2 regions of the Clostridium sp. SGI.024 genome follow, and region 1 is predicted to be linked to the other one. Evidence: a T-box and tRNA genes for the amino acid it is inferred to sense, from the RefSeq annotation. Region 1 holds a T-box; the other holds one or more tRNA genes.
The links. The T-box of region 1 lies ahead of ACQRD5_RS15460 (glycine--tRNA ligase). A T-box ahead of a tRNA ligase gene usually reads a tRNA of that ligase, here a tRNA-Gly.
Positions count from the first base shown of each region.

Region 2: it encodes a tRNA-Gly, which carries the amino acid that the T-box ahead of ACQRD5_RS15460 (glycine--tRNA ligase) is inferred to sense. The anticodon was not compared.

Region 1 is NZ_JBNPON010000082.1:358-10,377, forward strand. Features, by position in the region: gene ACQRD5_RS15445 (hypothetical protein) at 28-174, shown strand; partial or broken gene ACQRD5_RS15450 (DUF5050 domain-containing protein) at 341-790, shown strand; gene murD (UDP-N-acetylmuramoyl-L-alanine--D-glutamate ligase) at 1,076-2,455, opposite strand; gene ACQRD5_RS15460 (glycine--tRNA ligase) at 2,716-4,107, opposite strand; T-box leader at 4,151-4,319, opposite strand; tRNA gene ACQRD5_RS15465 (tRNA-Asn) at 4,488-4,562, opposite strand; tRNA gene ACQRD5_RS15470 (tRNA-Asn) at 4,592-4,666, opposite strand; tRNA gene ACQRD5_RS15475 (tRNA-Asn) at 4,694-4,768, opposite strand; gene lysS (lysine--tRNA ligase) at 5,030-6,535, opposite strand; gene greA (transcription elongation factor GreA) at 6,549-7,031, opposite strand; gene dusB (tRNA dihydrouridine synthase DusB) at 7,266-8,240, opposite strand; gene ACQRD5_RS15495 (type III pantothenate kinase) at 8,247-9,026, opposite strand; gene ACQRD5_RS15500 (formate--tetrahydrofolate ligase) at 9,157-10,020, opposite strand, start outside.
Region 2 is NZ_JBNPON010000047.1:7,762-21,930, forward strand. Features, by position in the region: gene ACQRD5_RS12300 (HNH endonuclease signature motif containing protein) at 1-400, opposite strand, end outside; gene ACQRD5_RS12305 (hypothetical protein) at 647-1,321, shown strand; tRNA gene ACQRD5_RS12310 (tRNA-Gly) at 1,386-1,459, shown strand; tRNA gene ACQRD5_RS12315 (tRNA-Lys) at 1,465-1,540, shown strand; gene ispF (2-C-methyl-D-erythritol 2,4-cyclodiphosphate synthase) at 1,930-2,400, opposite strand; gene ACQRD5_RS12325 (class D sortase) at 2,775-3,365, shown strand; gene ACQRD5_RS12330 (anti-sigma factor domain-containing protein) at 3,379-4,380, shown strand; gene rluF (23S rRNA pseudouridine(2604) synthase RluF) at 4,396-5,169, shown strand; gene ACQRD5_RS12340 (DUF3298 and DUF4163 domain-containing protein) at 5,479-6,174, shown strand; gene ACQRD5_RS12345 (cation-translocating P-type ATPase) at 6,278-8,941, opposite strand; gene ACQRD5_RS12350 (mannose-1-phosphate guanylyltransferase) at 9,450-10,517, shown strand; gene ACQRD5_RS12355 (RNA-binding domain-containing protein) at 10,695-12,440, shown strand; gene ACQRD5_RS12360 (type I restriction-modification system subunit M) at 12,630-14,147, shown strand; gene ACQRD5_RS12365 (restriction endonuclease subunit S) at 14,160-14,169, shown strand, end outside.

The sequences.
Region 1 (10,020 bases):
TTAATGCAAAATATTAGGAGGATTATTATGATAAAAAAATTCATTCTTCCTGTTATAGCTTCACTTTTTATTTTTGTAGGTTGTTCAATTAAAAATAATGAAGCAACAGAAGAAAAAAACAATCCAAGCTCTCTACTTCTTATAAAGATAATACTATTACTAATAAAAAAATAGCTTTTTTTGGTGAATCTTATTCCAACAGCAAATATATATTTTTAGGAAATCTATTATTTTTTCCTAATCCTAATAATAACGACATCTTGTCTATATCAAAAATTACTGAAGATGCTACTTATATTGATACTTCTTCAATAATTGATAGCTTTAATATAATACAAATGCTATAGCTACAGATGGAAATAATATATTTTTTTCTTCATCATCTACCAAGAAGAGATTATATAAATTAGATTATCAAAAAAAAGAAATAACTAATCTTATTCAAGATAGTTCTTTAGAAATTGTTTATTATGATAATAAGTTGTACTACATAAGTTCAGAGGATAAATATATATATTCATATTCTATTAAAGATAAAGAAATAAAATTATTATCTAGTTCTAAAGCAAGTAACCTTTTAATTAATAACAATTCAATCTATTATAAGAATTTAAGTGATAATTCTAAATTATATTGCTTAACAATAAATAATAAGGATAATTTTAAGCTTATGGACTCTTCAGTTGATAGTTTCGTAATACATAATGATGAAATGCTATTTTCAAATTCAAAGGACAATAATTATTTATATTCTCTAAATTCATCTACCTTTGAATCAAAAAAGTTCTAGATATAGGAGTATCTAATTTAAAACAAGATAATAACAAAATATATTGCATAAACTCTGAATATCCTAACTTCCTATATGAATTAATACCAAATAATGAAACTAATAAATTTGAAGCTAAAAAAATCTTTCCTAACTTCGCAAATAATTATTACACTTCAGAGAAAGGAATATTTATCGAAACTACTCATAATCTAGGTAATATAAATATACTTAAATACAATTAAAAAAAGCTATATTGAAATATACTTTAATATTCTTTGTATATCTCAATATAGCTTTTATTTATTACTTTAAATTTCTTACTATTTCTTTATACTTATTACCTCTTATTTCAAAGTTTGGAAACATGTCGAAAGATGCACAAGCTGGTGATAATGTAACTATATCTCCTTCTTTAGCTATTTCCCTTGCTTTAAGCACAGCCTCTTCTAAAGTATTTACTTTAACAGTAGGAACCTCTATCCCCTTTTCTTTTTGCACTTTATCAAAAGCTTCTTTTATTACATCTTTAGTAGCACCTAATAAAATTAATTCTTTTATATATGGATATCCTTCTTCAGCAAGAGGATCAAATGGAATATGTTTATCATATCCTCCAGCAATTAATATAACCTTAGTATTAAATGCAAATAAACCAGCTAAAGTCCTAGTTGGACTAGATGCAATAGAGTCATTATAGTATTTAACACCATTAAGTTCTCTAACTAACTCGCATCTATGCTCTACTCCTCCAAAAGTTTTAACAACCTTTTTCATAACATCTATAGATACATCTTCTTTAGTTGCTAAGAAAGCTGCTAAGTAATTTTCTATATTATGAACTCCCTTAATTAAAACATCATCCTTTGTGCATACTTCTTCTCCATCAACATAAAGGATATCATCTTTAAAGTAAGCTCCCTTTTCCAATCTTTGTTTTGAACTAAATTCTCTTACTTCTCCTTTTGCTTCAGATACAAAGCTATGTGTTATTTCATTTTCTCTATTTAAAATTAAAATCCCTGATTTATCTTGATACAAAAATATATTTTTCTTTGCATTTATATATTCTTCCATATCCTTATGCATATCTAAATGATTAGGAGCTAAATTGGTAACAACAGCTACATCTATAGGAGTATCCATTGTCATAAGTTGAAAACTAGATAATTCTAATACAACTTTATCTTCAGAGCTTATATCTTCTATATTAGAAAATAAGGGTGTTCCTATGTTTCCACCAACCCAAGTCTTATAACCTGCTTCAATAAGCAATTTTGATATAATAGTAGTTGTTGTTGTTTTTCCATCACTACCTGTTATACCAAATATTTTACCTTTGCAGTATTTTACGAACTCTTCCATTTCTGAAGTTATATATGCGCCTTCCTCTTTAGCTCTAAGTAAAGCTTCACAATCTATTCTCATTGAAGGAGTTTTAAATACAACTTCAAACCCCGTTAATTTATCTAAGTAATTATCACCTAACTCTAATATTACTGATAGATTATCAAATTCATTGGCTATATTACCTAATTCTTCCCTATTCTTCTTATCAAAGGCTGTTACTTGTGCTCCAAGCTTAACTAGGAATCTTATAAGAGGTATATTGCTAACCCCTATTCCTACAACAGCAACTTTTTTCCCTTTTATAAATTCTTTAAATTCTTTAAATGGTTTTTTCATATTATTCCTCCAACCATATCTATATAAAAATATTATATTAATATACTATTTTTTTGCTAACAAATCAGCTTTATAACCTTGTTAGTAAATAAGTATATTTACATTAAATAAGTCTGTCCCAATTCTTTTTTATTATAACACTTATAATTATTAAATACAAAATCTGCTATTATCCAATTAAGAATTCTTAATTTATAATATTAGTTCAATACAGAAAGGAGCTATACACTAATTTTTAGCGTCATAGCTCCCTTCAATAATTAGAATTCTAAACTTTTTTCAATATAAGCTTCTAATTCAGATATCTTAATTCTTTCTTGTTCCATAGTGTCTCTATTTCTAATAGTTACAGCTTCATCTTCTAAAGTATCAAAATCTATAGTTATACAGAATGGAGTTCCTATCTCATCTTGTCTTCTATATCTCTTTCCAATGCTTCCTGCTTCATCATATTCTAAATTAAACTTCTTACTTAAGTTAGCATATACATCTAAAGCTTTTTCTGAAAGTTTCTTTGAAAGTGGTAAAATTGCAGCTTTATATGGTGCTAATGCTGGATGCAAGTGCATAACTGTTCTTACATCTCCACCTTCTAATTCTTCTTCATCATATGCATCAACTAGGAAGGCTAAAGCAACTCTATCAGCTCCTAAAGATGGCTCTATTACATAAGGAACGTATTTTTCATTAGTTGTAGGATCTAAATAGCTCATATCTTGACCTGAATGTTCTTGATGTTTATTAAGGTCATAATCTGTTCTATCAGCTATTCCCCATAATTCACCCCATCCAAATGGGAATAAATATTCTATATCTGATGTAGCATTTGAATAGAATGATAATTCTTCTGCTCCGTGATCTCTCATTCTTAAGTTTGCTTCATCAACTCCTAAGCTTAATAAGAAATTAAAGCAATAGTCTTTCCAATATTTAAACCATTCTAAATCAGTTCCTGGCTTACAGAAAAACTCTAATTCCATTTGTTCGAACTCTCTAGTTCTGAAAGTAAAGTTTCCTGGAGTTATTTCATTTCTAAAAGACTTACCAATTTGAGCTATACCAAATGGAACCTTCTTTCTTGAAGTTCTTTGAACAGATTTAAAATTAACAAATATACCTTGTGCAGTTTCCGGTCTTAAATATATTGTACTAGCTGAATCTTCTGTAATTCCTTGAAAAGTCTTAAACATTAAATTGAACTTTCTAATATCTGTATAGTTTAACTTTCCACACTTAGGACATACTATATTATTCTTTTCAATATACTCTTTTAATTGTTCATTTGTCCATCCATCAGCACTTGCTACTTCAGCACCATTTTCACTCATATGATCTTCAACTAACTTATCAGCTCTAAATCTCGCCTTACATTCTTTACAATCCATTAATGGATCTGAAAAGCCTCCAACGTGACCTGATGCTACCCAAACTTCTGGATTCATTAATATAGCACAATCCACTCCAACATTATATGGACTTTCTTGAACGAACTTCTTCCACCAAGCCTTTTTTACATTGTTTTTAAACTCAACTCCTAGTGGACCATAATCCCAAGAATTAGCTAATCCTCCATAAATCTCTGAGCCAGGAAATACAAAACCTCTATTTTTGCAAAGAGCAACGATTTTTTCCATAGTTTTTTCTACTGCCATTTTAATACCTCCAATTTTTTATAATAAAAAAAGGCCATAAACCTAAAGGGACGAAATTTATATTCCGCGGTTCCACCCTTCTTGGCTCTAGCCCAACTTTCAACATCATAACACTCAAAAGCGCCCTTCAACTCAATCTTATAACGATTTTCACCCTTCATCGTCTCTCTAAAATAAAATATAAGTTTACTCCTCTTTCTCTTAGTGTTTATTAAATTTATATATTCATTTTACCAAAAGCCATTTATATGTCAACGCTTTTTTCTTGGCATCTATAAATAAATATTTATTTATTAGTTATATAGCTTGCAACTATAGATAATAAAAAAGAGTTTTATAACAATAGATAATTTATCTACTCTTATAAAACTCTTATAAAATGGCTCCGTGGAGAGGATTCGAACCTCCAACCTATCGGTTAACAGCCGAGTGCTCCACCATTGAGCTACCACGGAATATTTTATAAATAATTTTAAAATTAAAATGGCTCCGTGGAGAGGATTCGAACCTCCAACCTATCGGTTAACAGCCGAGTGCTCCACCATTGAGCTACCACGGAATACTATAAATAATTTTAAAATTAAAATGGCTCCGCGAAGAGGATTCGAACCTCCAACCTATCGGTTAACAGCCGAGTGCTCCACCGTTGAGCTATCGCGGATTATTTGCTACATTTGTTATTATATCAAGTTTTATTAATAATGCAAGTGTTTTTAATAAAAATTTTCTTATTATTTTTTTACTTCACTATATTCTCCTATGAAAATCTACTATTTTACTAGGCTAAAACATTCTTTAAATAAAATTAAGAACTATCGCTAATGAATTTATTATTCACTAATACGATAGTCCTATAATTGTTTAAACTAAATTTAGTAGTTTTTATATTAATTTATTAATTCTGTCACAGTCCTTGTATATCCTACTTTACTGGTTTCATTGTTGGGAACATTATAATGTCTCTTATAGATGCTGAATCTGTTAAGAACATTATAAGTCTATCTATACCTATTCCTAATCCACCTGTTGGAGGCATACCTGTTTCTAATGCACTCATGAACTCTTCATCAATCATATAAGCTTCATCATCACCAAGTTCTCTTTCTTTTTCTTGTTGATTGAATCTTTCTCTTTGAACTATTGGATCATTTAATTCTGAATATGCATTACATATTTCTCTACCAAATACAAAACCTTCAAATCTTTCAGTAAACATATCGTTACCTCTCTTCTTCTTTGTAAGAGGTGATATTTCTACTGGATAATCGCATATAAATGTTGGTTGAATCATATGTTGCTCACAATATTCTTCATATAAAGAATTTAAAACTTCACCCTTTGTAACATGAGTTAAGTTCTTCTTAAACTCTAAATTCTTTTCTTTAGCAATAGCTTGAGCTTCTTCGTTAGTTGCTATTGAATTAAAATCAATTCCTGTATATTCTTTTACTGCATCTACCATTGTTATTCTTCTCCATGGTGGTGCAAAATCTATTTCAGTACCTTGATACATAACCTTAGTACTTCCATTTACTTTTTCACATACATAAGCAACCATATTTTCAGTAATTTCCATCATATCATTATAATCAGCAAAAGCTTGATATAATTCTATCATAGTGAATTCTGGATTATGTCTAACTGACATACCTTCATTTCTGAAAGTTCTTCCCATATCATATACTTTTTCTAAACCTGCTACTATAGCTCTCTTTAAATATAATTCTGGAGCTATTCTAAGATACATATCTATATCTAAAGTATTATGATGAGTTATAAAAGGTCTCGCTGAAGCACCACCTGCTATTGGTGAAAGCATAGGTGTTTCAATTTCTATAAATCCTCTATTATCTAAATATTCTCTAATTCCCTTTAGTATAGCAGCTCTTTTAATAAAGTTTTGCTTAACTTCTGGGTTAGATATCATATCTACTTCTCTTTGTCTATATCTTAAGTCTGGATCCTTTAATCCATGCCATTTTTCTGGTAATGGTTTTAAAGATTTACATATCAATTCAAAGTTTTTAACTTTTACAGATACTTCTCCTGTCTTAGTCTTAAAAACTTCTCCTGTTGCAGCTACCCAATCTCCTAAATCGTAAGTCTTATATGATTTTAAAGCTTCTTCTCCAACTTCGTCTATTTTTATAAATAGTTGAATTTTTCCATCTCTATCATGAATATCTGAGAATACAACTTTACCTTGCCCTCTCTTAGACATTATTCTTCCAGCTACTGTTACAATAGTCCCTTCTAGATTGTCATAATCTGCCTTAACTTCTTCTGACATATGAGTTCTTTCAACCTTATAAACGTCAAAAGGATCTTTTCCTTCCTTTTGTAGTTGTAATAGTTTCTCTCTTCTTAAAGCTTCTTGTTCATTAAACTGAGACTCTAACTCTTGTATATTCATTTCCTCAGTTGACATTGATATCCCTCCGTTACTCTCTTCTTATTCCTAAAATCTCGAACTTGTTTGTTCCTCCTGGTACTAATACCTCTACTAATTCTCCAACCTTTTTACCTAATAGTGCTGCTCCTACTGGTGACTCATTTGATATTTTATAATTCATAGGGTCTGCTTCTGCTGAACCTACTAATGAATATTCAACTTCTTCATCGAATTCATAGTCTTTAACCTTTACTATAGTTCCAACTGCTACTTTATCTGTAGGTATTTCTGATTCGTCAACAACTACAGCATTTTTTAACATATTTTCTAATTGTATGATTCTACCTTCTGTGAATGCTTGTTCATTTTTAGCTTCATCATACTCTGAGTTTTCACTTAAATCTCCATATCCTAATGCAACTTTTATCTTTTCTGTTATTTCTTTTCTTTTTACGCTTTTTAAGAATTCTAATTCATCTTCTAATTTTTTTACGCCTTCGTATGTCATTACGAATTTTTTAGTCTCACTCATGATTTTCTCCCCTTCAAATTCTACTTTATTCAAAAAAACTAACAATAATTTTTATATTGTCAAAATCATTTAAAACATTATAAATCAGCAAATAATATCTGTCAACTAATCTCGAATATAAGTGTTATATTCATAAAAAAATTCTTATATTAGTCAACAGATATATATTATTCTTGTTTTTTATATATTTATTCATAAAAGTTTTTTATATTCAAATTAATATTATTATTTATTTTAAAATTTTAATAAATCATTCTTATAACTATTTAATATTTCAATTACTGCATCACTTTCATCTAACGAGTTTATTACAACTTTTATATCATTACTTTTAGGCATTCCTTTTAAATACCAAGAAGCATGTTTTCTCATTTCTCTTACTGCTTTTCTTTCACCGTCATTTTTAATTGCTAATTCATAATGCCTTAAACACATATTAATCCTATCTGAATAAGTTATTTCTTGTGGCTCTAACCCCTTTAATTTGTTCTCAATTTGCTTAAATATCCAAGGATTGCCCATACTACCCCTTGCCACCATTATTCCATCACAATTAGTTTTATTTTTTAATTCCAAGGCATCTTCAGGATTAAAAACATCTCCATTTCCTATTACAGGAACAGAAACAGCTTCTTTTACTTGTCTTATTATATCCCAATCTGCCTTTCCTTCATACATTTGTTGTTTAGTTCTTCCATGTATTGCTATAGCATCAACTCCTGCATCCTCAATTATCTTTGCAAATTCAACAGCATTTATACTTCCTTCATCAAAACCTTTTCTAAACTTTACTGTAACTGGTTTTGTAGAAACTTTCTTAATTTCTCTTACTATATTTGCTGCTAATTCTGGATGCTTCATAAGAGCTGATCCTTCTCCATTTTTAGTTATCTTATTAACAGGACATCCCATATTTATATCAATTAAACAAACATCCTGCCTATCATTAAAATTTCTTTGTACAACTTCAGCCATTATCTTAGGATTATTTCCAAATATCTGAATAGCTACTGGGGCTTCTTCTTCTGAAATCCTAAGAAGTGATTTTGTATTTTCGTTTCCATAGTAAAGAGCTTTAGCACTTACCATTTCAGTATAAACTAAACCACATCCCATTTCCTTACATAATCCTCTAAAAGATATGTCTGTTACTCCTGCCATAGGTGCTAGAAAAACATTATTTTCAAATTCTAGATTACCAATCTTCATATTATACTACTCCTTATTTTTTTCGTATATTATTCTTAACCCCTCTAATGTTAAACTAGAATCTACCTTATCTATAACCTCAGTTTCCTTTGCAATTAGATTTGCTAATCCACCTGTTGCTACTACTAAAGGCTCATCACAACCAAAATCCTTCATTTCATCTTTCATTTTTCTAACTATATATTCTACCTGACCTATATACCCATATATTATTCCCGCTTGCATACTAGATATGGTATTTTTACATATTAAATTTTTAGGTGTCTCAAGTTCTACTCTAGGAAGTTTAGCTGCTCTATCAAATAAAGCATCTGAAGCTATTCTCACTCCTGGAGTAATACATCCACCTAAATAATTTTGGTCCTTAGTTAAGGCACAAAATGTAGTTGCTGTACCAAAATCTATTATTATTAAATCCTGTTTATATTTATCATGTGCAGCAACAGCATTAACAATTCTATCTGCCCCTACTTCTTTAGGGTTATCATATTTTATATTAATTCCCGTCTTAACCCCAGGTCCTACTATTATAGGATTAATTTCAAAGCTCTTTTTTATCATATTCTCTAAGGAATGCATTATATTCGGAACAACTGATGATACTATTATTCCCTTTACTTCCCTAGGATTGAATCCACTTTGATGGAAAAGCTGCATAACTTGAATAGAGTACTCATCTGATGTTTTCTTTGCATCTGTAGAAATTCTCCATCCCACAATATTTTCCGAACCTTTATATACACCCAAAACAATATTAGTATTGCCAACATCAACTACTAGTATCATACAAGCACCACCTTAATACAATTAAAAGCAGCTTTAAAAGCTGCCTTGTTTAAAAATATAACCTCAACAAATTTAACAATTTAATTTTAACAATTACAAATTATTTGTCAAGTGTTGTAAATTCTATATATCAAAATAATCCTACTATTTCACCATTATCTAATATATCCATATTATTAGCCGCTGGTACTTTAGGAAGCCCTGGCATTGTCATAATATCACCATTTAATACAACAATAAAACCAGCACCATTAGATACTCTAACTTCTTTAACTGTTATTTCAAAATTCTCTGGTCTTCCCTTTAGGTTTGGATTATCTGATAAAGAGTATTGTGTCTTTGCCATACAAATAGGTAATTTGTCCAATCCAAATTTTTCAAGCTCAAGAATTTGTTTTTTAGCATTAGCAGTAAATACAACCCCCTTAGCTCCATATATCTCTTTAGCTATAGTATTTATTTTCTCTTCAATACTTGAGTCTACTTCATAAATTGGGCTAAAATTAGAGGTTTCATTATCAAGTATACTGCAAACAGCTTCACCTAACTCAATTCCACCTTCTCCACCTTTTGCCCATACATCAGATAAGGCAACTTTAACTCCCAATTTGTTACAATAGTCTTTAATGAAATCAAGTTCTTCCTCACTATCACTTACAAATTTATTAATTGCAACTACTACTGGAACATTATACTTCTTAATATTTTCAATTTGCTTTTCTAAATTTCCTATTCCTTTTGTTAAGGCTTCTAAATTTGGTGTGCTAAGCATATCCTTTGGAACTCCACCATGATTCTTTAAGGCTCTGACTGTTGCAACAATAACAACACAATTTGGTTCAAGCTCTCCATATCTACATTTTATATCTAAGAATTTTTCAGCACCTAAATCAGCTCCAAATCCAGCTTCAGTTACTACTATATCACCTAATTTAAGTGCCATTTTAGTAGCAATTATAGAGTTGCATCCATGTGCTATATTAGCAAAAGGTCC
Region 2 (14,169 bases), on a different contig from region 1:
TAATATTATGGTAAAGACGTTCTAACTCTATTTCTTGAAGTATATTATAGGAGTATAGTTTACCACCCATGAGGTTTGCAATTATTTCCTCTTTAGAATAACCTTCTTTATAAAGCTTTAAGTTTTTTACTAGCTTTTTTAATAAAGAATTTGTTATTTCTAAAAGTCCATAAAGTTCTTTAGCTGTATAGTAATCCTTCGGTAAAAGCTTAAAAAGCTTTTTTTGCATTTCAAGCTTATATTTAATATCAGTTTCTATGCAGTTATGGGGTCCAATTTTGCCTCTATGGTGGTAGTTACATAGATATTTATAATTTAACTTAATATCGTAACCACCTTCGTGTTTATGAACTATATGATGTATATCCGCTTTAGCTCCACAAATTTCACAGTGGTACAAAGTCATGCCTCCTTTAAATAACTTTATATCTCTTTACATATATTATATAATTTTTTTAAAAAATAATCTAGATTATTAAGAATTTTATAAAAATTAACATATTATGAACAAAGTGAATTTTTAAGTTTTTAAAGTGTTTAATGTTACTTTGTTATATTCTGAAAAATTACTTGAAAATGAGTTAAAATATACTATATACTATATTTATAGTATATTATATTTCGAAATTGAAAGAAAGGTGATACTGTGAGACATAATTATGATTCTTTTGATTATTGGGAAGAATTAATTAATGAAAATAAGACTATTAGAGGTCATATGTTTATGGATAGACTTCCAGATAGTAGAAGCATATATATTCATAGTTTAATATTTTCAAAAAATAATGGTCTTAGTAATATTTGGTCATACTTTCCTAATGAGAAGACTTTATTAGGATACATTCAATACTCATTTTTACAAGAAGCTTTTTATAAATGGATTTACGGAAAAGAAAGAGTAATAATTAATATACCTAATATTCCAGTGGAAAGAATAATTTCTGATGGTGAAAAAAATAAAAAAATATCAAAAGAAGAAGCAAATAATATGAGAAGACATGTAGATATGATTAGAAGCTTCTGGAATTTGCCAAATGATAAGTTAATAAAATCACTAAAAAGATTCTGTAGAGATTTTAATAGAACATGGTATGGTGATAACAAAGAATTTTTATATTTAAAGATATTTGATAATCCAAAAGAGTTAGGAGAATTCGTTGTTAATTCAAGCTATATAACTACTACTGAGGAAGATTTCATAGAAAGAACAGGAATAAGCTTGGTAGAATGGAGAAAAATTTGTGAAAATGCAGATGAAAACAAGAGGAATGGTGAGAAATTTAGAGATATTTTACTAAAATCTTTAACTGAAATTATATAAATTTATAAAGTTATTATTGACAGTAATAGTTATGGCATATATAATGTTATTGTCAATAAGATATGCGGGTGTAGCTCAATGGTAGAGCCCTTGCCTTCCAAGCAAGTTACGTGAGTTCGATTCTCATCACCCGCTCCATATATGCGTTATTAGCTCAGTTGGTAGAGCACCTGACTCTTAATCAGGGTGTCCCGGGTTCGATCCCCTGATAACGCACCAATAATGAGGGATTAATTTGTTTTAATCTCTCTTTTTGTTTATATTAAAAAATAGAAGCTCAACACTCTAAGGAGCATAACTTATGTTCTTAAGAGATTTAGCTGCCATTTATACTTTTTCAAGAATGATATTTTAATTTTATCCATATATTGTGGGGATTTGTGCTATAATAGCAATATATATTCTTTGGAGAAAAAAATAAGGCTATTGTAAAATTAAAATATATAACCAAAAGAGAGCTATGGCACAAAAAGATTGCCATAGCTCTTCTTAATTCATCATTTCATGCTGATTTTACTTCAGCAAAGAGGCTTTTCATCTTTTTATTTTTTAGTGAAAAAACTCCAAAAGGAGTTTTCACCTCAATTCTACATTTTACAGTCTATAGTTTACATTGTAAGTAGGCATATGCTTTGTGAAGATATTCCTTCTCCACTTCCTGTAAATCCTAATCCTTCTTCAGTTGTTGCTTTTACATTAATTTTCATTACATCAATATTTAAAGCTTTTGCTATGTTTTCACGCATTTCTTTTATATAAGGAGCCATTTTAGGTTTTTGGGCAATTATAGTAGAATCTATATTATTAATTAAATAACCATTTTCATTTAATAGTTTACCAACTTCTTCAAGAAGCTTTATGCTAGATATACCTTTAAACTTTATATCAGTATCTGGGAAAAGAGTTCCAATATCGCCAAGAGCAGAAGCTCCAAGTAAGGAATCTATAATTGCATGAAGTAAAACATCAGCATCTGAATGACCAAGCAAGCCTTTTTCGAAGGGGATGTTAACTCCACCAATTATTAAGTCTCTTCCTTCAACAAGACGATGTACATCATATCCTAATCCTATTCTCATCTGTATACCTCCAAGATTATTATTAAGACCATTTTACTCTATAGGAAATTATAATATCAAGGATTTATATAAAACTTATGAAGTTAATTAAGACTTATAATACTTTTTTATAAGGATGAAGCTTAATTAGTAACGAAGGATTTTTAGTATTGGCATGGTTAAATTTAATTAAGTTGCTAAAAAGATTCTTTATATTTATTTTAATTTTATAAATTAATAGTAAAGGTTTAGAAGATATTTTCTTTCGTTTAAAAATAAAGTCAACATAAATAATTTTTCTATTCATAAGTTACTCCTAAAAGATTAATGATTATAGATGTTTATGTTATAATATATGATAAATGAATATAAAAGTTTATCAGGAGTTGGATTATTTGAAAGAAAAGATTAGAAGAATAATAGGATTAATTTTAATAGTAGTTGGTATATCTATTATTGTGTCTATAGTTTACAAGAAAATAGATACATCAAAAAAACAAAAAGAACTTCAAAATATATTAGAAGAAGTTATAAATGAAGAGCCTAAAGAAATATCTACAGAAGAAGAAGAAAAATTAATAAATGGATATAAGCCTATTGCTTTGATGGAAATCCCGAGTATAAGTTTGTCTCAAGGAATAGTGGAAGGTATTAGTGATGATATTCTTCAATATTATTTAGGACACTTTGAAGGCTCAGCAAAGCCAGGTGAAAAGGGAAACTTTTCTGTTGCCGGTCATAGAGTTTCAGATTATTCTGAGGCCTTTGTTAATTTATATAAGGTAGAAATAGGAGATGAAATATTAATTAAGGCAAATAAAAAGGAATATGTGTATGAAGTAACTGATAATTTTATAGTATCCCCTGATAATGTGGAGGTTTTGGATAATACAGATGAAGCTACAATAACATTAGTTACTTGTACTGTAGGGGCAAAGGAAAGAGTTATAGTAAAAGGGAATTTGATAAAAAGTAACGATATGTAAGGTGGGGAGAGTAGTGATAACAGGTATCTTTCAATATGATAAATATAAATTTTCAACAAAGTCTCCAGCAAATTTAACTTTAGATGATATAGTTGAAAATCGAGAAGAGGAAATAATTAGATTAAAAGAAGAACTATTAACTTATAAGATACTAATTAAGGATTTAATTCATGATGAGCCTTCATATATAATTAGAAATAAAATATTGAATATTGCATACTTTATAATAGAAGATGTTGAATTATTTGAGTATTTAAATACTACTAAAAAATTTCCTATTAATAGACTTCTGAAAAGAACCCCTATAGATAAGGAGTTTTATCAAAGCTGGAAGGAATATATAGTAACCTTTGTTGTTATATTAGCAAATCCTAATTATAAATATTTGCAAGAGTATTTACAAATAGAAGAAGCTTCTGAAGTACCTAGTTCAGAGGAAATTATTCAGCTTAATAATGAAGATGAACATAGAGGAATTATACTTTCTAAGGGTATAAATTATTCTATTATTTTAACTTCTAAGGGGGAATTTATTAAAGTTAAATCCAAAAAGGAAAATAGAGTGGGAGAAGATTTTATTAGTAAAGAAAGCTTTACTTTTAAAAAATATAAGCTTCAAATTTCAATAATTGCAAGTATAGTAGTAATAATATTTATTGTAGGTATATTACAATATAGATCAATAGATAAGACTATTTCCATAGAGACAACATCTTTAATAACTTTAGAAGTTAATAGATTTGATAAGATAATTGATGCGTATAGTCAAACAGAAAAAGGAAATAATTTGTTAGATAAATTAAAAGTAAATAATACCAATGTAGATGATTCTATAAAAGAAATATTAGGATATGCTAATAATAATGATATGGTTCCTAAAACAGGAATTGTAATTACCGTAACAGGTAAGCCACTTAAATATAATGCTTTAGAAAAAACAGAAAAATTTATTAAGGAAAAAGGACTTCAAGTTAAATTGAACAATTCAGGTGATGAGCACAAAGTAAGTCCATAATATAAAGGTGATAATATGAATCAACATAATAAAGAATACATTATAGTACATAAAGAAAGAGGATCGCAAGTAAGGTTAAATAAATTTATAAGTGAAACTGGATATTGTTCTAGAAGAGAAGCAGATAAGCTTATAGAAGAGGGCAGAGTAACCATTGATGGCCTAAAGGCTGTAATGGGAATGAAGGTAAATATAAATGCTAATGTAAGAGTTGATGGTAAATCTTTAAAAAAAGAAGATAAACTAGTGTATATAGCCTTAAATAAACCTATTGGAATAACTTGCACTACAGAGAAAAAGGTAAGAGGAAATATAGTTGATTTTGTAAATCATGAAAAAAGAATTTTCCCTATAGGTAGATTAGATAAAGATTCACAAGGATTAATTTTATTAACTAATGATGGAGATATAGTAAATAAAATATTAAGAGCTGGCAATAATCATGAAAAAGAATATATAGTAACTGTAGATAAACCTATAGATACTAAGTTTATAGACTCTATGTCTAACGGTGTTAAAATATTAGGAACTATAACAAAAAAATGTATAGTGAATAAGATAAATGAGAGAACCTTTAGGATTATACTAACACAAGGTATGAATAGGCAAATAAGGAGAATGTGTGAAGCCTTAGGATATAATGTGACTAAATTAAATAGAATAAGAATAATGAATATAAAATTAGGTAATTTAAAGATAGGTAGCTGGAGAAATTTATCTTCAGAAGAACTTAAAAAATTAAATTCATTAATAAGTACTTCTATAAAAACTAAAGAAGCTGATGAATAAATTTATATTATATATTAAGATCAAAGTTGAAATTAACACTTTGGTCTTTTTATTTTTGAAGTTATCCACAATTTTGATTAAATAATTTAAATGGAGAATTAAAGTGAAGATATAAGGTATTTTTATAAAAAATTACAGTTAAATTATGTATGTTTCACACATTATCCACATTAGTATGTGGATAATGTGTGAAAAATATGTTGAAATCTATCAAATAATTATCAACAATATTGTAGATAATAAGATAAGGCAATAAATTAGATTTTTGAAAAAATTCAAAATAATTATATGTAATTAGGAGTAATATTTATGAAGAAAGTATTTATGGTATTAATAATTGGGGTATTATTTTTTAAAACTTGGATTATTTATCCACAGTCTATGTTGATAAATAATGAGAATAATTATGTAAAAAAAATAAATCTTGTGGATAAGGTTATAAAGGAAAAAACTAACTTTATAAATATTGATGTAAAAATACCTCAAATAGTTGGATTAAATAATGAAGATAAAGAAAAAGATATCAACAAAGAAATTTTAGATTGGACTAATATGTGGATAAAAGAAACAAAGGATACAAGTGAAGATTTAAAACCTACTATACCATACGAATTGATGGCTAGATATACATTAACTAATAATGAAGAGATATTAAGTTTTTATATAGATTACTATCAATTTAGTGGTGGTGCTCATGGAATAACAACTAGAAATACATATAATATTGATAGCAAAACAGGAAATAAATTAATGTTAAGAGATTTATTCAAGGAAGGATATGATTATAAGACTTATATTAATACTGAGATATTAAAACAAATAAGCAAGCATCCAGAGTACTATTTTATAGCTAAGGAAGGTTTTAATGGAATAAAGGAAAATCAAAGCTTTTACATTAAAGATAATAAAATTATAATACATTTTCCATATTATGAAATAGCTCCATATGTTACAGGAATGCCAGAATTCGAAATTAATTATAATATAAAAGATAAAAATTTATAAAAGTTATCCACAAGGGAATATTTTATATATTCACTAAAAATAAAAAAAGAAGTTCAGCCCCAGCTGAACTTCTCCATAACTCATAACTATTCACTCTTACCTATTAAGCTACTTTGCTAATATCATTATTTTCATTATTAACATAAGTTTCAGATTCTTTTTTGCTATTAACTATATCTCTTATAACCTTAACTATTTGAATTATTAAAGTTGGAATAAATGCAAATAAGTAAATATATCCTACTTGTGAACTAGTTAATGTAGCAACTTCAAATAATCTTCTTAAGAATGGTACAAATAAAACTAAGTTTAATAATACTAATCCTGTTGCAAAAGCCATCCAACTAAATTTATTTGTAAATAATCCTATAGAGAATATAGATTTATCTCCTCTACAATTAAAGCCGTGGAATAATCTTGCTAAGCAAAGTGTTGTAAATGCCATTGTAGAAGCAACATTGTTATTAGTTTTTAAACCTATATAGAAGGCTGCTAAAGTAAATATTGTAATAACTATACCTTCAAGTAATATTTCATATATAAAGTCTTTAGATAAAATAGAAGAGTTTCTAGCTCTTGGTTTATCTTTTAATAAATCCTTTTTAGATTTTTCCATACCTATTGCTATAGCAGGTAAACTATCTGTTAATAAGTTAATAAATAGTAAATGTACTGCATGGAATGGCATTGGTAAAGCCATTATTGAGGCATATAATACTGATAATATACCAGAAGTATTACCAGATAATAAGAACTTAATAGAGTTTTTAATATTCTTATAGATATTTCTTCCGTTAGCTACTGATTTAACTATAGTAGCAAAGTTATCATCTGTTAATATAACAGATGCAGCATCCTTTGATACCTCTGTTCCTGTAATACCCATTGCAATACCTATGTCAGCTTGCTTAAGTGCAGGAGCATCATTAACACCATCACCAGTCATTGCAACAATTTCATCTTTTTCTTGGAAGGCTCTAACTATTCTTATTTTATGTTCAGGAGAAACTCTTGCATAAACTGCAATATGCTCAACATTTTCTTTTAATTCTTCATCAGACATCTTATCAAGTTCTACACCTTCAATAGCTCTATCGCCATCTCTTAAGATACCAATTTGTTTTGCTATAGCGGATGCAGTGATCTTGTGGTCTCCAGTTATCATAACAGGTTTAATTCCAGCTGTTATACAATCTCTAACTGCTGCAGCAGACTCTTCTCTTGGTGGATCTATCATAGAGATAAGACCTATAAATGTATAATTATTTTCATCTTCTAAAGATAATTGTTCAGGAGTTGTAAATTCTTTGTAAGCAAAGGCTAGAACTCTTAAACCACTTTGAGATAATTGTTTATTAGCATTTATTATATTTTGCTTATCTTCATAAGTTATATCTCTTACACCAGAAGAAGTTTTTATTTTAACTATTCTATCTAGTAATACATCAAAAGCACCCTTTGTAAACATTAAATTCTTATTATCAAATTTATGAAGAGTACTCATAAGCTTTCTATCAGAATCAAAAGGTATTTCACCTAGTCTTTTATAAGATTTTCTTACTTCTAATTCATCTAAAGATAATTTGTGTCCTAAATTAACAAGTGCAACTTCCGTTGGATCACCAATTTCAACACCATTTTTGGATGTAGAATCATTACATAAAATTGAACTACTTACTAAATAATTAGCTAATTCATCATTAAGATCTAAATCTTCTCCATCTATTAATTTGTTATCAAGGAATACCTTTTTAACTGTCATTTTATTTTGTGTTAAAGTACCTGTTTTATCTGAACATATTACAGATACAGAACCCAAACCTTCAACAGCTCTAAGCTTTTTAACTATGGCATGTTCTTTAGCCATCTTTTGAGTTCCAAGAGCTAGTACAATTGTTACTATTGAACTTAAGGCTTCTGGAATAGCAGCAACAGCTAATGCAACAGCAAACATAAGAGAATCTAAAATAGTAGTTCCTCTGTAAAGGCTAAGAGCAAATACTACAACGCAAACAACCATTATACCAAAAGCAAGTTTTTTACTAAAATCATCTAAACTAACTTGAAGTGGTGTTTCTTTTTCTTGAGTTTCTTCCATTAAGTGAGCAATTTTACCTATTTCAGTATTCATTCCTGTAGCAGTAATTACTACTAAAGCTCTACCATAAGTAACTAGTGAGCCGGAAAATACCATATTTTTTTGATCACCAAGAGCAATGTCTTCTTTTTCTATAACATCAACAAATTTATCTACACTTTCAGATTCTCCTGTAAGAGAACTTTCATTTACTTGAAGTGAAAAGTTTTCAATTATTCTACCATCGGCAGAAATCATATCTCCAGCTTCTAGAATTAAAATATCTCCAGGTACCAATTCTTTAGAAGGTATTTCTATTTTTTTACCATTTCTATATACTTTAGCAGAAGGAGATGATAAAGCCTTTAAGCTATCTAGTGATTGTTCTGCTTTAAAATGCTGAATTGTTCCAAGAATTGAATTAAGGATAATTACTGCAAAAATAACAAGTGTACTTTCTAAGCTACCTGTAATTGCTGATATAATAGCAGCAGCAATCAATATTAAGACTAATAAATCCTTAAATTGACTAAGGAAAACTTGTAATACAGTTTGCCTCTTTTTTTCTGTTAATTGATTAAGTCCAAATTTTTCAGTATTAGAACTTACTTGCTTGTCCTCTAATCCACTTTTAGAAACATTAAATTCCTTTAATACTTCTTCATAGGACATTGAAAAATACTTTTTCATTAATAATTCCTCCAAACATTAGAATAAATTTTGTCAAATTCATTGGTCTACAGAATGAACTTTTTTAGATTTATCTGTGAATATACCAAAGCTATATAAAAAAGAGACTCTTAATACAATTTTCGTTTTGTGAAAAACTGTATTAAAAGTCTCGTAACCAATTTGGTATATAACACCAGGTCTAAAGACCGCGAATGTTGATGCTATATTTTCTACTACTCCCTCTTAATGGAATATTTAATTGATAATCCAATTTTATTATTAATTAAAAAAAATGTCAATATATAAATTTTATGAATTTTATAAATTTTATCATTAGTATAAGAATACTTTTTAATGTAATATGTTCCCTGAATTAAGTTACTTTAATTATAATTACAATGAATTTAATAGCTCAACTCTTTAAGGAGCCTATGAGATCCTCAGCCAAAGATAGACTTATAAATTTTCACAAAAAATTATACATAGCATAAGATATATCAAAGTATTTACGTGGAGTTGAAAATTATTGATATACGGGCTAATATTAGCAGGAGGAAAAGGGACCAGGCTTTATCCTTTATCTAGATCAGCAAGGCCTAAACAATTTTTAAAAGTTATTAATGATAAAAGCTTTCTACAAAATACAGTAGATAGAGTAGCACCATTAATAAACAAGGAAAATATTTATATTGTTACTAACAAAGATTATGAGGATAAGGTAAAAGTAGAATTAGATAATATTAATTCAAACAATATTTTCACAGAGCCAATGAATAAGGAAACTGCAACGTGTATAGGACTATCTGCTGTAAAACTATTAAAAAAAGATAATGATGCTATTATGGTTGTCTTACCTTCGGACCACCATATAGAAAATGAAAAATTGTATATTGAGACATTATCACAAGCTGTTGAAATAGCTAACAAGAAAAGAGGGATAGTAACTTTAGGTATTACCCCTTCAAGAGCAGAAACAGGCTATGGATATATTGAAATGGGACAAAGAGCCATAGCTGAAATACCTACTTTTAAAGTAGAAAGATTTACAGAAAAGCCTAACTTAGAAGTGGCTAAAGATTTCTTACTAAAGGGTAGCTATTTATGGAATTCTGGAATGTTTATATTTAGGGCAGATGTAATACTAAGAGAAATAGAAAAATATCTTCCTAAATTATATAAGTCATTAATGGAAATATATAAGCATTTAGGTGAAGAAAATGAAGAAGAAGTTATTGCTGAGCAATACTCATTGATAGATGGTATATCTATAGATTTTGGCGTAATGCAAAAAACAAGAAAAGCCTATGTTATAAAAAGTGATTTTATATGGGATGATATAGGAAGCTTTTCGGCTTTAAGTAGATATTTAGAAGAAGATAAAAATAATAAAAGAAGTAATAATGTATATCTTCAAGATAGTGAAAATTGTGCAGTTTTTGGAGAGAAAAACCTAATTATTGGTTTTGGTCTAAAAGATCTAATTGTAGTAGATGGTGGAGATGTTATTTTGATTATGGATAAGAATAAAGAACAAGAAATAAAGCATTTACTAAATGATATATGCAATGAACGAAGGTATGGAGAATTTATGTAAATAAAATCATTATAGATAATAATGGTTTGTAAAAATTAAGGCTATGATTTAAGTATTTACTTAAGTTATAGCCTTAATTTAATTTGCATATAAAGTTTAAAAAGAAGTAAGTTTTGGTATAATGAAGATAAGTGTGTTTATGGAGGTTCGAATATTTTATTTTTTTATGGATTATATATGCAAAAAAGAGGTGAAGATATGGAGTTTAATATTTATTCATTGGTAGAAAATGATGAAGTAGAGTGCAAAGAAGCTTTAGGAGGGTTACCTAAAGATTTATGGGAGACTTATTCAGCATTTGCAAATACAAATGGAGGAACATTGTTCTTGGGGATAAAAGAGAAATGTGGAAGGTTCTTCATTACTGGAGTTAATAACGAAGAAAATATAATTAAAGATTTATGGGACAACTTAAATAATCCTAAAAAAGTAAGTGCAAATATATTAAATAATAATTCTATAGAAGTACTTGATATAGAAGGTACTAAAGTTATAAAAATAGTTATACCTAAGGCTGATAGAAAATCTAGACCAGTATATATAGGGGAAAATCCATTTAATGAAAGCAAACATTTAGGTACATTTAGAAGAAACTACTCTGGTGATTATAAGTGTTCAAAAGAAGTAATAAAAAGAATGCTTGCAGATCAGCTAGATGAGTCACAAGATAGTTTAATATTAGAAGGTTTTGATATGAATGATTTAAGTAAAGACACTATAAATAGCTTTAGGAATAGATTACGAGCTATAAAACCAAATCATCCATGGATAGCCCTTGATGATAAGGCATTTTTATATAAACTAGGTGCTTATGATAAGGATAGAAAGAATGGTAAAGAAGGAATAACTGCAGCAGGACTTTTGATGTTTGGAGAAGATAGAGCTATAACAGATGAATTTCCTAAATATTTTTTAGATTATAGAGAAAAGTTATCAGAAGAAGTAAGATGGGATTACAGAGTTATATCATCAGATGGAACCTGGAGTGGGAATATATTTGACTTTTATTTTAAGATTATAAATAAAATAACTGATAATTTAAATGTACCATTTAGAACTGTTAATGGAATAAGACAAGAAGATACAAGAGTACATGAGGCTGTAAGAGAAGCAGTTGCAAATGCACTTATCCATGCAGATTATAGACTTTCAAGAGGAATAGTTATTGAAAAAGGAAAGACATATTTTAAATTTAGCAATCCAGGTAATTTAAGAATAACAAGAGAAGAAGCACTAAAGGGTGGAATAAGTGATCCAAGAAACGAAAACATATTTAAGATGTTTAATTTGTTAGGAATTGGAGAACGTGCAGGTTCAGGTCTTGAAAATATACAATTAGCATGGAAAGAACAAGAGTGGTTAGCACCAGATTTAGAAGAATTGTATGATCCAGATAGAATAGTGCTAACATTAAGAACAACTTCAATGTTACCAGAAAAAAGCATAGCTTTACTTAAATCAGTATTAAAGAATAAGTATAATGAATTAAGTAAAGAAGAGGTTATGGCATTAGTAGCAGCTGATCAAGAGGGATATGTTACTAATAATAGGCTTCAACAATTACTTGATACTCATTCAATAAATAGTAGTAAAATACTAGCATCTTTAATTGATAGAGGTTATTTAGAGTCTGATGGAGTAGGTAGGGGAACTAAATATTATTTAACTGATATATTCAAGAATGAGAATATTAAAATTAATAATGATCTTGAAGATAAGTGTGATGATTTAGATTTTGATGAAAAAAGAGTTTTAGAGTATATATTAAAAAATGAATATATAACTACTAAATTATGCACTGAAATATTAGGAGTTGGAAAGACGAAAAGCAAAAAAATATTTAATAGATTAATAGATTTAGGGAAAATAAAGAGAGTTGGAACAGGTTCAAAAATTAATTATGTAATATCGAATAATAAATAAAATGTATCGGTCGCGACCGGTCGCGACTGGCTGCGACTGATAAAATCTATAAAGAATATGTATAATAATAGTTTGCAAAAATTGTATTTTAGTATGATAAAATATATAAGGATATATATTTTAAGATTAATGAAGAAATTAATATATAAATATAGTTTAGATTAAGAAAAGAAGAAACGGAGTGTATTTATGGCTAAACTTACATTACAAGAATTAGAATCAACTCTTTGGCAATGTGCAGATATTTTAAGAGGAGAATTAACTGGTGCAGAATATAAAGATTATATATTCGGTATGCTATTTTTAAAAAGAATAAATGATGAATTTGATGAAGAAAGAGAAGCTAGAAAACAAGAATTTACAGAAGATGGTTTGGATGAAGACGAAATACAAGAACTTTTAGAAGATTCATCTATTTATGAAAGCTTCTTTGTTCCAGAACAAGCAAGATGGGCAAAACTTAAGGATTTAACATTAAATATAGGACCAGAATTAGATAAAGCTTTTAAAGCTATTGAAGATGAACCAAAGAATTCAGAGCTTATTGGAGTATTAAGTACAACTAACTACAATGATAAGGAAAAGGTACCAGATAAGAAGTTATCTCAACTTTTAATACTATTTAGTACAATAAATTTAGCAAATTCAAATTTAGAATCAGATGACATGCTTGGAGATGCTTATCAATATTTAATTAAACAATTTGCAGACCAAGGTGGTAAAAAAGGTGGAGAATTCTATACTCCAACAGAAGTAGTTAAGGTATTAGTTGAGATATTAAAACCAGAAGAAGGAGATAGAATCTATGACCCTACTTGTGGTTCAGGTGGTATGTTAATTCAAAGTATAGATTATGTTAAAAAACATGGAGGAAATTCAAAGAACTTAAGTCTTTTTGGTCAAGAAATAAACCTTTCTACATGGGCAATATGCAAAATGAATATGTTATTCCATGGAGCTAAAGGTGCAGATATACAAAAAGGTGATACTATAAGAGAACCTAAACATACAGAAGGTGGAGCTTTAAAGGTTTTTGATAAAGTACTTGCAAATCCACCATTTTCATTAAAAAACTGGGGAGTTGAAGAAGCTCAAAGTGATGCTTTCCACAGATTTAATTATGGTATTCCACCAAAATCTTATGGAGATTTAGCTTTTGTTGAGCATATGTTATCAAGTTTAAATATGAAAGGTAAGATGGCATCTGTAGTACCACATGGAGTATTATTTAGAGGCTCATCTGAAGGAAAAATTAGAGCTGGATTTATTAATGATGATTTAATAGAAGCAGTAATAGGAATACCACAAAATATATTCTACGGAACAGGAATTCCAGCAGCAATAATTGTTTTAAATAAAGCTAAACCAGAAGAAAGAAAAGAAAAAATTCTATTTATAGACGGAAGCAATGACTTTGTTAAAGATGGAAATAAAAATAAACTTAGAGATGAAGATATAGAAAAAATAGTAGCAGCTTTCGATGCTTTTGAAGATGTAGAAAAGTATGCAACTGTTGTGGATATTGAAACAATTAAAGAGAATGATTGCAATTTAAACATAAGTAGATATGTTGATACTACTGAAGAAGAAGAGCAAGTTAATATTCAAAAGGTATTAGGAGAAATTGCGGAACTTGAAAAGAAGGAAACGGAAACTAAGGAAAAGCTTAATGGCTATTTAAAAGAACTAGGTTTTGATGTACTGTAAGGTGGTGATTTAGTGAATAAAA